Regions from separate parts of the Streptomyces sp. NPDC058964 genome, predicted to be linked through region 2. Evidence: riboswitches for the same ligand, from Rfam matches in the RefSeq annotation. Region 2 holds a riboswitch; the other holds the start of a gene.
What was found. Region 2 has a riboswitch for thiamine pyrophosphate ahead of ACFW2E_RS33295 (thiamine ABC transporter substrate binding subunit). Riboswitches for the same ligand answer to the same signal wherever they lie in the genome.
Positions count from the first base shown of each region.

Region 1: linked by a shared signal. The riboswitch ahead of thiC (phosphomethylpyrimidine synthase ThiC) and the one ahead of ACFW2E_RS33295 (thiamine ABC transporter substrate binding subunit) in region 2 are both predicted to bind thiamine pyrophosphate.

Region 1 is NZ_JBHYKH010000204.1:519-7,012, forward strand. Features, by position in the region: gene ACFW2E_RS23980 (hypothetical protein) at 3-713, opposite strand; gene thiC (phosphomethylpyrimidine synthase ThiC) at 861-2,687, opposite strand; TPP riboswitch at 2,680-2,859, opposite strand; gene ACFW2E_RS23990 (YibE/F family protein) at 2,932-4,458, shown strand; gene ACFW2E_RS23995 (SsgA family sporulation/cell division regulator) at 4,550-4,987, opposite strand; gene ACFW2E_RS24000 (IclR family transcriptional regulator) at 5,095-5,955, opposite strand; gene ACFW2E_RS24005 (DUF5326 family protein) at 6,152-6,364, opposite strand.
Region 2 is NZ_JBHYKH010000368.1:120-8,039, reverse strand. Features, by position in the region: gene ACFW2E_RS33310 (maleylpyruvate isomerase family mycothiol-dependent enzyme) at 1-223, opposite strand, end outside; gene ACFW2E_RS33305 (ABC transporter ATP-binding protein) at 249-1,271, opposite strand; gene ACFW2E_RS33300 (ABC transporter permease) at 1,271-2,872, opposite strand; gene ACFW2E_RS33295 (thiamine ABC transporter substrate binding subunit) at 2,872-3,990, opposite strand; TPP riboswitch at 4,080-4,187, opposite strand; gene rlmN (23S rRNA (adenine(2503)-C(2))-methyltransferase RlmN) at 4,211-5,317, opposite strand; gene ACFW2E_RS33285 (GNAT family N-acetyltransferase) at 5,477-6,127, opposite strand; gene ACFW2E_RS33280 (DUF6119 family protein) at 6,264-7,920, shown strand, end outside.

The DNA.
Region 1 (6,494 bases), on a different contig from region 2:
CCTCATCGACCGGTGAGCCAGCCCACCAAATCGTAGACAGCCAGGCAGTAGGGGTCGTGGACGTCCTTCCGCAGGCGCTCGATCTCCCCCATCTCCAGCAACATCGGCAGGACGGCTTGCGCCCCTGTCGCGCCGGCGACAACGGAGCCCTCTTCGTCTCGAAGGGGAAGGTCGAAACCGGACGGCAGAGTGTCCTGTGATGCAGGCGTGTCCAGGTAGAGACGGCATGTTGCCTGATCGAGAAGCATGAAGCCACGTAGGCGCAGCTCTGCGGGCTCGTCAGACTCTGAGGGGATGGAAAAGGCTGCCCCCGCAGCAAGCAGTGCATCCGAGAGATGGAACTGCGGCTGGGCGACAAAGGCATGAACGGTGGCAGAGGCGTCGATCACGGGGATCCCGAAGGCGTCGCGCGGTGCCTGCTCGACGTCTTGTTCGGAGCAGCCAGCCAGGGCACTTCGCAGAGCAGCCGCCAGGTCCCCGGAGGGGATGTTTGCGCCCTCTGGGTCCGTCAGCGGCATGTCGAAGGCAACTGACGCATCCAGTCGCTGTCCATCCCACAGAACCACGCGGCCGACACCGCGTCGATCCGGGGCATTCACCACACCACGGACGAGCCAGACTTTCTCTTCAAGGGCGATCGCCGAGACGCGGCTCAGCATTTCGTGAGCCAGGTGCGCCTGCAGATCGGAAAGGCCCGTCTCATCCCACATCATCGAGTGCTCCGTCACACCCGGTTCAACGCGTCAGGGCACCTGTTGTGTCCCTGGCAGAAGGCTGTAATCACGCCATCCGCCAGTCCCCACACAGCAGGACAGCCCGCGACTCTGCCCTGAGACGCGGGCTGCTCTGTCGGACTTCGGCTATTCCGCCAGTGGCAGGTACACCCTGTTCCCGCTCGCCGCGAACTCCTTCGACTTCTGGAGCATCCCCTCGGCGATCTCGTCGGGAGACGCCCCCTCAGCCGCCGCGCCACCGAACCGCTCTGTGATGCTTTGGCTAATCTTCATCGAGCAGAACTTGGGCCCGCACATGGAGCAGAAGTGGGCCGTCTTGGCGGGTTCGGCCGGGAGGGTCTCGTCGTGGAACTCCCTTGCCGTGTCCGGGTCCAGGGCGAGGTTGAACTGGTCCTCCCATCGGAACTCGAAACGCGCGTCGGACAGCGCGTCGTCCCACTCCTGCGCACCTGGGTGCCCCTTGGCGAGGTCGGCCGCGTGGGCGGCGATCTTGTAGGTGATGACGCCGGTCTTGACGTCGTCCCGGTTGGGCAGGCCCAAGTGTTCCTTGGGCGTGACGTAGCAGAGCATGGCCGTGCCCCACCAGGCGATCATCGCGGCACCGATGCCGGAAGTGATGTGGTCGTACGCCGGCGCGACGTCCGTGGTCAGCGGGCCGAGCGTATAGAACGGAGCTTCATCGCAGATCTCCTGCTGAAGGTCGATGTTCTCCTTGATCTTGTGCATCGGGACATGCCCCGGGCCCTCGATCATGGTCTGCACGTTGCAACGCTTCGCGATCCGGTTGAGTTCCCCGAGTGTGCGCAACTCGGCGAACTGCGCTTCGTCGTTGGCGTCAGCGATCGAGCCCGGCCGCAGGCCGTCGCCCAGCGAGTAGGTGACGTCGTAGGCGGCGAGGATCTCGCAGAGTTCCTCGAAGTTCTCGTACAGGAACGACTCCTTGTGGTGCGCGAGGCACCAGGCCGCCATGATCGAACCGCCGCGCGAGACGATTCCCGTCTTGCGGTTCGCGGTGAGCGGGACGTACGGCAGCCGGACGCCCGCGTGGACCGTCATGTAGTCCACGCCCTGCTCGGCCTGCTCGATGACCGTGTCCTTGTAGATGTCCCAGGTGAGTTCCTCGGCCCTGCCGTCGACCTTCTCCAGAGCCTGGTAGAGCGGCACCGTGCCGATGGGGACGGGGGAGTTGCGCAGCACCCATTCGCGGGTGGTGTGGATGTTGCGGCCGGTGGACAGGTCCATGACCGTGTCGGCGCCCCACCGGGTCGCCCAGGTCATCTTCTCGACCTCCTCCTCGATGGAGGACGTCACCGCCGAGTTGCCGATGTTGGCGTTGACCTTCACCAGGAACCGCTTGCCGATGATCATCGGCTCGATCTCGGGGTGGTTGACGTTGGCAGGCAGCACGGCCCGGCCCGCCGCGATCTCGTCGCGGACCACCTCGGGAGACACGTTCTCGCGGACGGCCACGAACTCCATCTCCGGTGTGATCTCGCCCCGGCGCGCATACGCCAGCTGCGTGACCGCCCGGCCGTCGCGGCTGCGGCGGGGCTGACGGGGCCGCCCCGGGAACACCGCGTCGAGGTTGCGCAGGCCTCCACGCGGAGAGGTGTGCTTGATCCCGTCGTCCTCGGGGCGGACGGGACGCCCCGCGTACTCCTCGGTGTCGCCGCGGGCGATGATCCAGTTCTCCCGCAGCGGCGGCAGGCCCCTGCGGACGTCGGTCTCGACTAGGGGATCGGTGTACGGGCCGGAGGTGTCGTACAGCGTGACCGACTGCCCGTTGGTGAGGTGCACCTGACGGACCGGCACACGCATGTCGGGGCGTGAGCCCTCGACATACCCCTTGTGCCAGCCGATGGACTTCCCGGCCTCCCCGCTCGTCGCAGCGGTCGCGTTTGCGCTGGCCGCGTTCTGCGTGGAGGCAGGCGTGCGTGCGTCCTTGTTGGTCATGAGACCTACTCCCTACGCCGGCATTACCCGGTAACAGGTTCGGCGGTCGGCGCAGCAGATTCCGTCTCGGTCGATGTTTCGTGTGAAACACCATGTGTTCCACGTGAAACATCGTGAATACGGAGGTCAGCGCCCTCTCAGCCCGGTGCTCCGAGCTCCCGCGTGTGCAAAGGTGCCTCCACGCTAGCGTCAATTCAGGCGCGGTGAACAGAGGACCCCCCGCCGTTCTTGCGACGATCGATCGGTGACCACGATGCAGCAGTATCCGTACCCGCCACCCGAGCCGCCGGGCGAACCCGGCTCGCGGCCAGGCGACGGACACGGCACCGAAGGCCACGGTCTCGGTGACGAGAACGGCCACGGGCACGACCACGGGCACGCTCACAGACGGAGCCACGGGCGCAGGCAAGGGGGCGAGGAACCGCACGGCCAGGGACATCGGCAAGGGCACGGCCCCGTCTCCGGCAGCGGCCACGGCCACTCGCACAGTCACGGCCCCGCCGCCCCCGTTTCCAAGCATCTGCGCAAGGTGATCGCGGCCATCCTGATCCCGTTCACCGCGGCGGTCGTGGTCGGACTCGTGGTCCTCTGGCCCGGCGGGGCCCCGTCCCACGCGCGCACCGGGGTCGGCTTCGACCGGCAGACGCAGCAGGCCACCGTCACCAAGGTGGTCGAGGTGAGCTGCAAGTCGGTCAACGCCTCGGGGCAGGCCCGGGCCGGTGACGCCTCCACGGCCCAGGGAGACTCCGCGCAACAGGGGACGAACGGCACCTGCAAGAAGGCGACGATCCGAGTCGACACCGGCAGGGACAAGGGCCGCACATTCACGGAGATCGTCCAGCCGGACCAGTCCCGGCAGCTGCACGAGGGCGAGAGGGTCGTGGTCGCCTACGAGCCCTCGGCGCCGAAGGATCTGCAGTACTCGGTCGCCGACGTGAACCGGAAGTTCCCGATGGCCCTGCTGGCCGGCGTCTTCGCGCTCGCCGTCGTGGTGGTGGGCCGCCTGCGTGGCCTCATGGCGCTGGTCGCACTGACCGTCAGTTTCCTGGTGCTGACCCTCTTCATCCTGCCCGCGATCCTGCAGGGTTCGAACCCGCTGGTCGTGGCGGTGGTGGGGTCGAGTGCCATCATGCTCATCGCGCTCTACATGTGCCACGGCCTCTCGGCTCGCACATCGGTCGCGGTGCTCGGCACGCTGGTCTCACTGCTGCTGATCGGCATCCTGGGCTCGGAGTTCATCGACTGGGCGGCGCTGACCGGCAACACGGACGACAACACCGGCCTGATCCACGGGCTGTATCCGTCGATCGACATGAGCGGACTGCTGCTGGCCGGCGTCATCATCGGTTCGCTCGGCGTCCTGGACGACGTGACGGTCACCCAGACCTCGGCCGTCTGGGAGCTGCACGAGGCCAATCCGTCAATGGGCCGGCGCGGGCTGTACCGGGCGGGCATCCGCATCGGCCGCGACCACATCGCGTCCGTCGTCAACACGCTCGTCCTCGCCTACGCCGGTGCCGCGCTGCCGCTGCTGCTGCTCTTCTCGATCGCTCAGAGCAGCGTGACAAGCGTCGCGAACAGCGAGCTCGTGGCGGAGGAGATCGTGCGCACCCTGGTGGGTTCGATCGGCCTGGTCGCCTCGGTGCCGGTCACCACGGCCCTCGCCGCCCTGGTGGTGTCCGCCGACCGGCCGGGGCCCACGACGGGCAGGTCCGCCGCGGCCCCGCCGGTCGCGGCTCACGGCGGGAGGGGCCGGCGTCGCAAGAGGTGACGTTCGGCGGAGCGAGTGGCATACGAGGAGAAGCGTTACTGCGCCGCCCCACGCGGCGCGGTGGAAACCCCTGCCCGGTCGCCGTGCCGCCTCAGCCGGCGCTCTGCTCCTCGGCCAGGATGCGGTCCAGAGCCTCCTCGAGATGGGCGTCGAAATCGGCGAGCGCCCCTTCCTGACCGAGCGGCACCAGCTTGTCCGTACGGTCGAGGAAAGCCACCAGCGGCGGTGCCGAGGAACGGAACACCGCCTGGTCGCCACCGACCTGAAGCCGGATCAGCACCTCACCGAGCACGTCCGCGTCGGCGGGCGCGATGTGCACATCGCCGTCGCCGCAGGGCCGGCCCACCCCGTCGATCAGCAACTCACGGCCGAAGGCCCAGGTCACCGGTGCGTCTCCGGGCAGATGGAAGGTCAGCCGCACGGCATAGGGATCGCAGGTCTCGTAGCGCAGTTCCACCGGAATACGGAAGGAGAGCTCCTCGGACACGAGAAAGCTCATCATGACCTCTGCCTGCACGGACTCGCGCATCGCCTACCCCGTCTTATGACCTTATGACACCGACTGGCCGGGATTGATCCCTCTGACACTGGGGAAATCTTGCAGAAAGTACATGAGAGATCACAAGGAGTGAGTTTTCAGATACTGATAGAGATCGCGAGCGCCCCGAGCTGCAGTCCGACCTCGTGCTGCAGCTGCCGGGCCGCGGGCAGCAGCCGATTCGCCTGGTGAGCGGGCAGGGAGATGGCCATCGTGGCCGCCGTGGTGCCGACCGTGATCGGAATCGCCGCACAGACCGTTCCCAGTGCGTACTCCTGGCGTTCCGTGACCACTTCCATCCGGCGCAACCCGTTCAGGCGCCGGAGCAGGCTCGGGCTGTCACGCACGGTGTACGGGGTGATGGACTGCACGGGGTAGCGGTCGAGGTGATCGCGGCGGGCACCCTCGTCCATCTGGGACAGCAGGCACTGACCGATGGCGTGCGCGTGCCCGGTCTCGCGGAAGTCGGCCCACTCCTCGACCGCCGGGTTGCCCGGGGTGTCGGAGACGCACATGATCTCGATCTCGCCGTTCCGGTACATCGCGTAGTACACCGGTGCCCCGATGGAATCGCGCCATTGCGCGAGCGTGGCGGCGACCGTGCTGCGACGTTTCTGCTCCGCTCCGCTGCTGCCCAGCCGCTCGGCCGCCTCGCCGAGGAAGAACAGACCCTTGTCGCGGCGTAGATAGCCCTCGTGCACCAGGGTCCGCAGCAGGTGGTACGCCGTGGGGAGCGCGAGACCCGTCTCGCGGGCCAGTTGCTTGGCGGGAGCGCCGTACTCGTGCTCGGCGACCGATTCCAGCAGGCGCATCGCCCGCTGGACGGATCCGATGAGGGTGGCCGAATGAGGCTGCTCGGGAACCGCCGCGGAGGTCCGGCGCTGTGCGGGAGACGCGGAGGAGCGCGGCTGCACGGGGGGTGCGAGCGGTACTGCGGTTGCGGTGTCAGCCGTGGCCAAGGGTTACTCCCGAAGCGCGAGGGGGCAGCCCGTGCGAACCAGCACGGGTGGGGTGTACGCCGCCCGCGGGGCTGGACCCCGCGTCGAATTCCGGACTTTAACCGTCTGCCACCGCTCTCGGACGACGTGCCCGGAAAACTTCCCTCGCGCGAGGGAACCGGTGATTCCTGTTACCGTCACCGGTTTCCCACGGCGCTCACCAGTCGCTGCGCGACGAGGAGCCCGCCATGAACTTCCGCACGATGTAGATCAGTCCGCCGACCAGTGCCACGAAGACCAGCGCCTTGAAGAGCAGACCGATCACGAACCCGACCACATTGGCTATCAGGCCGCCGAACAGGACCAGGGCGATGACCGGCACCGCGACCCACTTCACCCACCACGGAAGTCCCGCGAAGATCTCTCGCATTGCCCTCGTCCTTTGCAGTCATGTGCGTTCTCGGTGTCCTGCACTCGATGCTAGAGCCGCCAGGGGTCCGGCGGGGACCTCGCACCCCTTGTCCTCCCCTGACGGTTCCCCTAGGGAACCCTGAGACGCC
Region 2 (7,920 bases):
GCGGGATCCGCTCCTGCGGGACGTTCTCCTGCGCGCGGACCGAGACGATGGCCTCCACCCAGCGCAGCGCACCGCCCATGTGCCGTACGAGCTGCTCCAGCGTCCAGTCCGGGCAGGTGGGCACGGTGGCGGCGAGGTCGGCACCGGAGGTCACCACCCGCCGCAACTGCCCCACCTGGTGGGCGATTTCGTCACAGTAGCGGTCATGTGCGAGTAACGTCATGGCCGTCACCCTAGGCGCACGATGATCAGCCGAGGACGACGATTTCGGCCGAGTCGAACTCCACCCCGGTCTCCTGCCCGACCTCGGGCGCCTCCCGCAGCGCGCACGCCGCCTCCAGCCGCGGGCCGCCGTCCTCGGGCCGGAGATGGACGGCGACGTGCGTCCCCCGGAAGGTGCGGGCGGTCACGGTGCAGCGCAGGCCCTCGCCGGAGCCCACCAGCCGCACACCCGCGGGCCGTACCAGCAACGACAGCGGGCCCTGCGGTGCGTCCTTGGGCACCGGGAGCTTGCCCCACGGAGTGGCCGCGGCCGCCCCCGCGACCGTCGCCGGCACCACGTTGTCGAAGCCCAGGAAGCGGGCCACGAACTCGTCCGCCGGACGCTGCCACACCTCAAGGGGCGTCCCGGACTGGGCGATCCGTCCGTCCCGCATCACCACGACCCGGTCGGCGAGGGCGAAGGCCTCACCCTGGTCGTGCGTCACGGCCAGCACGGTGGTGCCCAACCGGCCGAACAGCTCGCGGAGTTCGACGACCAGGCGTTCCCGCAGCGAGCGGTCCAGCTGGCCGAGCGGCTCGTCCAGCATCAGCAGCCGGGGCCGGGGCGCCAGGGCACGGGCCAGTGCCACGCGCTGCTGCTCACCGCCGGAGAGCCCGGCGACGGCCCGGCGGGCGGCACCCGGAAGCCCCACCAGGTCCAGCAACTCCCGCACCTCGGCGTCCCGCTGCCCCTTGGAGGTGCCACGCATCCGCGGCCCGAACGCCACGTTGCCGCCCACGTCCCGCTGGGGGAAGAGCTGATGGTCCTGGAACATCAGCCCCACCCCCCGCTTGTGCGCGGGCACACCCGTCTGGTCCCGCCCGTCGAGCGACACCCGCCCGGAGTCCAGCGGCTGGAGCCCGGCCACCGCCCGCAACAGCGTCGACTTGCCGCTGCCGCTGGGCCCGAGCACGCACACGATCTCGTGCTCGGCGACGGCCAGGTCCACGGCGTCCAGCACCGCCCGCCCACCGAAGCGCACGGTCGCGGCCTCGAGTCTCAGCAGCATCAGAACTCCCCCGTCCGGTCGGTCCGCAACCGCTCGAGCACCAGCAGCGCCACCGCGCACACCACCATCAGAATCGTCGACAGGCCCATCGCCTGCCCGTAGTTGAGGTCACCGGGCCGCCCGAGGAGCCGCGCCACCGCGACGGGCAGCGTCGGGCGGTCGGGCCGCGCGATGAACACGGTCGCCCCGAACTCCCCCAGCGACACGGCGAAGGCGAATCCGGCCGCGATCAGCAGCGCGCGCCGCACCATCGGCAGGTCGACCTCCCGCCACACCCGCCACGGCGACGCCCCGAGGACGGCCGCCGCCTCCCGGAGCCGTCCGTCCACCGCCCGCAGCACCGGCAGCATGGTGCGTACGACGAAGGGCACGCCGACCAGGGCCTGCGCGAGCGGCACCAGGATCCACGACTGGCGCAGGTCCAGCGGCGGCTCGTCGAGGGCGATGAGGAAGCCGAAGCCGACGGTCACCGCGGACACGCCCAGCGGCAGCATCAGCAGCGCGTCGAATCCGCGCACGATCCGGCCCGCGTCACGGCGGGCCAGCGCGGCGGCGGCGAGAGCTCCGATCAGTACGGCGATGGCGGTGGCGGCGACGGCGTACTGGAGCGAGTTCCCGATCGCGGTGATCGGCGCCACCAGGAACGTACCCGCGTCCTCGCTGGTCAGCGCGCGGTAGTAGCCGAAGCCGGGGGCGTCCAGCGACCGCCGCACCAGCACGGCGAGCGGCAGCACCAGGAGTACGGCGACGGTGGCGAGGACTCCGGCCAGCAGCGCCCACTGGCCCGCCCCGCGCGGCCGTCGTGCCGTCACCGACGCGTCGACCAGGCGCAGCGCGGTCTCCCGGCGCCGTACCGTCCGGGCGTGCACGGCGAGGATCGCGCCCACCGCGACGAACTGGACGATGGTGAGCACCGCGGCCGTGGAGAGGTCGAAGATCTCGGAGGTCTGCCGGTAGATCTCGACCTCGAGCGTGGAGAAGGTGGGGCCGCCGAGGATCTGCACCACACCGAAGGAGGTGAAGGTGAACAGGAACACCATCAGCGCGGCGGCGGCCACGGCCGGGGCGAGCGCCGGGAGGGTGACCTTGCGCCAGGCCCTCAGGGGCGACGCGCCGAGCATCCGCGCGGCCTCCTCCTGGCGCGGGTCGAGTTGCGACCACAGGCCGCCGACCGTCCGTACGACGACCGCGTAGTTGAAGAAGACGTGCGCCAGCAGGATCGCCCACACGGTCGTGTCCAGCCGTACGCCCCACAGTTCGTCGAGCAGCCCGCCGCGGCCGACCAGCGCGAGGAACGCCGTGCCGACGACGACGGTCGGCAGCACGAACGGGACGGTGACGACGGCCCGCAGGACCTGTTTGCCCGGGAAGTCGAGGCGCGCGAAGACGTACGCGGCGGGCAGCGCGGCCAGCAGGGTGAGCGCGGTGGAGGCGAGCGCCTGCCAGGTGGTGAACCACAGTATGTGCCGGACGTCGGACTGTGTGACGACGTCCGCGATCCGCCCGAACCGCCAGACGCCGTCCACCTTCAGGCCGCGGGCGACGATCGCGGTGACGGGGTAGGCGAAGAACAGCGCGAAGAACGCGACCGGCCCGGCCATCAGGGCGAGCCGCGCCGCGTTCCCCGTGCGCCCCTTGAAAGACACAGCTTCAGTACGAGCGACGTCCACGACTTGACCCACTGGTCACGGTTGGCGGCGATCCTGTCGGGGGCCATGGTCTCCGGGTCGGAGGCCTGCCGGCCGTACTTGACGAACTCCGGCGGCACCTGGGCGGCCTGGCGCACCGGGTAGACGAACATCTTCAGCGGCATGTCCTCCTGGAACTCCTTGGTGAGCAGGAAGTCGAGGAACGCCTTGCCGCCCTTGGTGTTCTTCGCGTTGCTCAGCAGCCCCGCGTACTCGGTCTGCCGGAAGCAGGTGCCGTACGACACCCCGGTCGGGGCCGAGTCGGGCTTCGGGCTCGCGTAGATGACCTCGGCGGGCGGGGAGGAGGCGTAGGACACGACGAGCGGCCGGTCGCCGTGCGCCTTCCTGCCGCCGGCCGAACCGGAGAACTCCTCGTTGTACGCCTGCTCCCAGCCGTCGACGACCTTGACGCCGTTGGCCTTCAGCTTCTTCCAGTAGTCCTGCCAACCCCCATCGCCGTACTTGGCGGCGCTGCCGAGCAGGAAGCCGAGGCCGGGCGAGGACGTGGACGCGTTCTCGGTGACGAGGAGGTTCTTGTACTCGGGCTTGACCAGGTCGTCGAAGGACTGCGGCGGGGTCAGCTTGTGCTTGCTGAAGTACGCCTTGTCGTAGTTGACGCAGATGTCGCCGGAGTCGATCGGCGTGACGCGGTGCTTGGCCTGGTCGACCCGGTACCGGGGCAGGACCAGGTCGGAGCCCTTGACCTCGTACGGCTGGAACAGCCCGTTGTCGAGGGCGCGCGACAGCAGGGTGTTGTCGACGCCGAAGAAGACGTCACCCTGCGGGTTGTCCTTGGTCAGGATCGCCTTGTTGACGGCCTGGCCCGCGTCGCCGTCGTTGAGGACCTTGACCTTGTAGCCGGACTGCTTCTCGAAGTCCTTGAGCACGTTCTTCGAGACGGCCCACGAGTCGTGGCTGACGAGGGTGACGGTCTTGGATTCCGCCGCTCCCGCGCCGCCGGACGATCCGCACGCGGACAGCGCGAGCAGACCGATCCCGGTGGCGACGGCCACGAGGGTCTTGTTGTGCACTGGATTCCTCCTGGGGGTGACCAGGAAGAGACGCGGCCCCGCCCAGGACCCGTGGAGGACTCCACCGGGGCCCGGGCAGGGCGCAACAGCTTGAGTGATGACCGAACTTCCTACCCAGAATGACCTGGGCGAGGTTCAGAGGGTCTGCGGCCCGGTTGCCGCACTCTCAGCGCTGTGGCGCTCCCCTGTCGGAATATGAAGATGTACTGACCCGGTCAGGTTACCGCTCGCTGGCCGCGAGCTGACCACAGGCACCGTCGATCTCCTGACCTCGGGTGTCCCGGATGGTAACCGGTACCCCGTGCGCCGCGATGGCCTCGACGAACGCCTTCTCGTCCTCAGGCCGCGAGGCGGTCCACTTGGACCCCGGTGTCGGGTTCAGCGGGATGAGGTTGACGTGGACGGGCTTGCCCTTGAGCAGCCGACCGAGCCGGTCGCCGCGCCAGGCCTGGTCGTTGATGTCCCGGATCAGCGCGTACTCGATGGACAGCCGGCGCCCGGACTTCGCGGCGTACTCGAACCCCGCGTCGAGCACCTCGCGCACCTTCCACCGCGTGTTCACGGGGACCAGGGTGTCGCGCAGCTCGTCGTCCGGAGCGTGCAGCGAGATCGCGAGGCGGCACTTGAAGCCCTCGTCGGAGAACCGGTGGATGGCAGGCACGAGCCCGACGGTGGACACGGTGATGCCGCGCTGCGACAGCCCGAGCCCGTCCGGCTCCGGATCGGTGAGCGCCCGGATGGCCCCCACGACCCGCTTGTAGTTGGCGAGCGGCTCGCCCATGCCCATGAAGACGATGTTCGACAGCCGGGCCGGGCCGCCGGGCACCTCGCCGTCGCGCAGCGCGCGCATGCCGTCCACGATCTGGTGCACGATCTCGGCGGTCGACAGGTTACGGTCGAGCCCCGCCTGCCCCGTGGCGCAGAACGGGCAGTTCATACCGCATCCCGCCTGCGAGCTGATGCACATCGTCACCCGGTCCGGGTAGCGCATCAGCACCGACTCGACGAGCGTCCCGTCGAACAGCCGCCACAGCGTCTTGCGGGTCGTGCCCTGGTCGGTGGACAGGTGCCGCACGACCGTCATCAGCTCGGGAAGCAGCGCCTCCCGCAGCTTGGCGCGCGAACCGGCGGGAATGTCGGTCCACTGCTCCGGGTCGTGCGCGTACCGCGCGAAGTAGTGCTGCGAGAGCTGCTTGGCACGGAACGGCTTCTCACCGACCGCGGCGACGGCCTCCTTGCGCTCGGCGGGCGACAGGTCGGCGAGATGCCGCGGCGGCAGCTTGGCTCCGCGCGGGGCTACGAAAGTGAGTTCTCCGGGCTTAGGCATGGCCCTATCAGTGTCGCAGATCGAATGGAGTGACCTGGGGCCCAAGGTCTCCATGGTGGTCGTTGCTGGTCGTCCTCGGCTGTCAGCAGGTCTTCTTGGACGGCCCAGAGACGGCCCGAGGACAGGCACTCTGCGAGGGCATCGATGCAGGTAGTCGGCCTAGGTCAAGACCCGCACCACGAGCTGCTCGGCCCCGACAGGGTAGATAGCGACCTTCCCCTGCGGATCAAGACGGAGCGGAGCACCTTCGCCGAGGGCCTCGAACCCCAGTCGGCCGTACCAGCGCGCGAGAGCCGGCTTGTCGACGTCCACCTGGGCGTACAGCACCTCGTAGTCGGCGGCGCTGTACTCGTCAACGAAGGCCCTCACCAGCGCCTCACCGATTCTGTCGCCACGTCTCTCAGGCGCAACGGCGACGGCCTTGAGTTTCGCAATGGAACGAGCCACGCCGCTGACCACAGACCGAGGAGCCTCCGCCATCTGTAACCGTCGCAACAGGCTCGCGGGAGGCAGGGCGAGGAGTGCCCCAACAAGTCCGGGGTCACCCTGTGCCTCGGCGACCAGGGCACGACGTAGACCCGCTCCGGACGAGGCATAGGTCCCCGCGTCGATGTGCTGCACCGCATAGTCGAGATCGTCGTACTCGGTGTCGATTGTCGACAGCAGCTCCAACACTCGCTGCCCCTCGCCACGACGCGCCTGCCTGATCACGACGCCTTCGACACCGCAGAAGTACACAGATCCTGACGCCTGCGCTTCGGCGGTGCTGCCCCGTCTGCGGCGCGGCTTGTTCTTCTTAGCCCTCCCCATGTGCAGCCACGCTAGGTCGTTCCACAAGCCGGCACCAGAGCGCCCATGCACGACGACTTCGGGCCAACAGACGACGGTTCAGGTCTGCTCACCACTGACCACAATTCGTTCGATTTGCTTGTTCGAGTGTCAAACCATGACCTCGAATGTACGATCCCTGATTCTGGACATCCGATTCGAGGGGTGGGGACCCATGGTCGATGCATCAGATGACTCGAGTGGCAAAGCAAGGCGATCCACTCTGTACCGACTCATCGATACGGATTCCAGTGACGCCGGACTTCGAGAATCGCTCGCCGATTACTACGCGAGCCATGACGACTTCACTGTCGAATCAACCGAAATTGATGGAGTTCCCGCCATAGCGATTTGGGGAATCGTAGGCAAGAAGGACCGGGCGGACTGGAGTGCCACCTTCAAGTCACTTACGGGAAAAGATGCGGAAATATCAAACCGCGCCGCAGCCGGAGCCATCGTGATAGGAGTATCAGGGGGGCCATACGCCCTAACTTTTGGCATGGGGCACCTACTTATCGACCCGTCTCGAATAGACTCCGGATTTGGACTTTCGTTCTCAATTCGATCCATTGAGCCGGAACTCATTCGGCAGGTAACACGCAACATTCTTGACAGTCGAGCGAGGGTGGACCGTAGCACCGTACCCGGCGGACAGTCGATTCGAGGGTTCGGGATCGAATCCTATGGAGAAATAGTCAGCCGACTCGCAGGAACCCTCGAAAAAGCGTCAATGACTTTCAATAGGGACAAACCAAAGAAGGTGGGCATAGCGGCCGCCGACTCCCTAAAAATACCACTGGGTGTAAAGCCTGCGGACCTCATCGGAGACCTACACGAGGTAACGAGAATCACCCAAACCTCATCTCCTGTACCCGAGTTGGGGTTTATTGACCAGATCCGATCGCTCAAATCGACCAATAAACAGGTCAGCAAGCTGGAAATTAAACTGTCCCAAGCGCTGGGCTCCGCGGACCGAGGACCGTTGGCTCTGACACTTCCTGCAGAGTGCGAAGAGCATGAACATGGGACGAATTCGTATCGCATCAAGATCGCCTCGGAGCGTTTCGAGGTTATCGAAGAGCTGAGCATCTCAGATGTCTTGGAGCGCGTGGAGGACCTTCCTCTTGGTGAGCGGCTGGACGCCCTGCGATCTGGCTACATCCAGATGTGCTCTGACGCTGATGGTCGGGACAAGGTCAGTAGGCAAGTTAAAGCGCACAAGTGGCTAGCGTTTGAGGCAGGACTAGACGCCGGACACTACTTCTATCACCAAGGGCGTTGGTTCGAGGTGGGGGACAACTATCTCGACTTTCTTCACAATCGACTCGATGAGGTATTTGCCCGCCCCGCATCGATTCAGCTACCCAAGTGGGACAGTCGCTGGGCGGAAGAAGAGGACTACAATCGGGAGGCCGCAAAAGCCATCCCAGGTGGCGCCGTCTGCCTCGACCGGAAGAAGATCCATACGAAACAACACCCCTACGGAATCGAGGCCTGCGACATAATCGGACCGAACAATGAACTGATACACGTCAAGAGGGCTTCTAGCTCAGCCCCGCTAAGTCATCTGTTTGCCCAAGGGTGGACGTCTATTGAAGCACTGAGGGCTGACCGAGAAGCGAGAGTCAAACTTCTGGCTCGCATCAGGCAGCGGAGCAACACTCACGCTTTCGATCCAAACGTGAAGCCGAAAAAGCTAATCTACGGCATTGCCATCAAGGATGACGCAACAGTATCCAGGGGAAACCTTTTCACCTTTTCCCAGGTGGCACTCA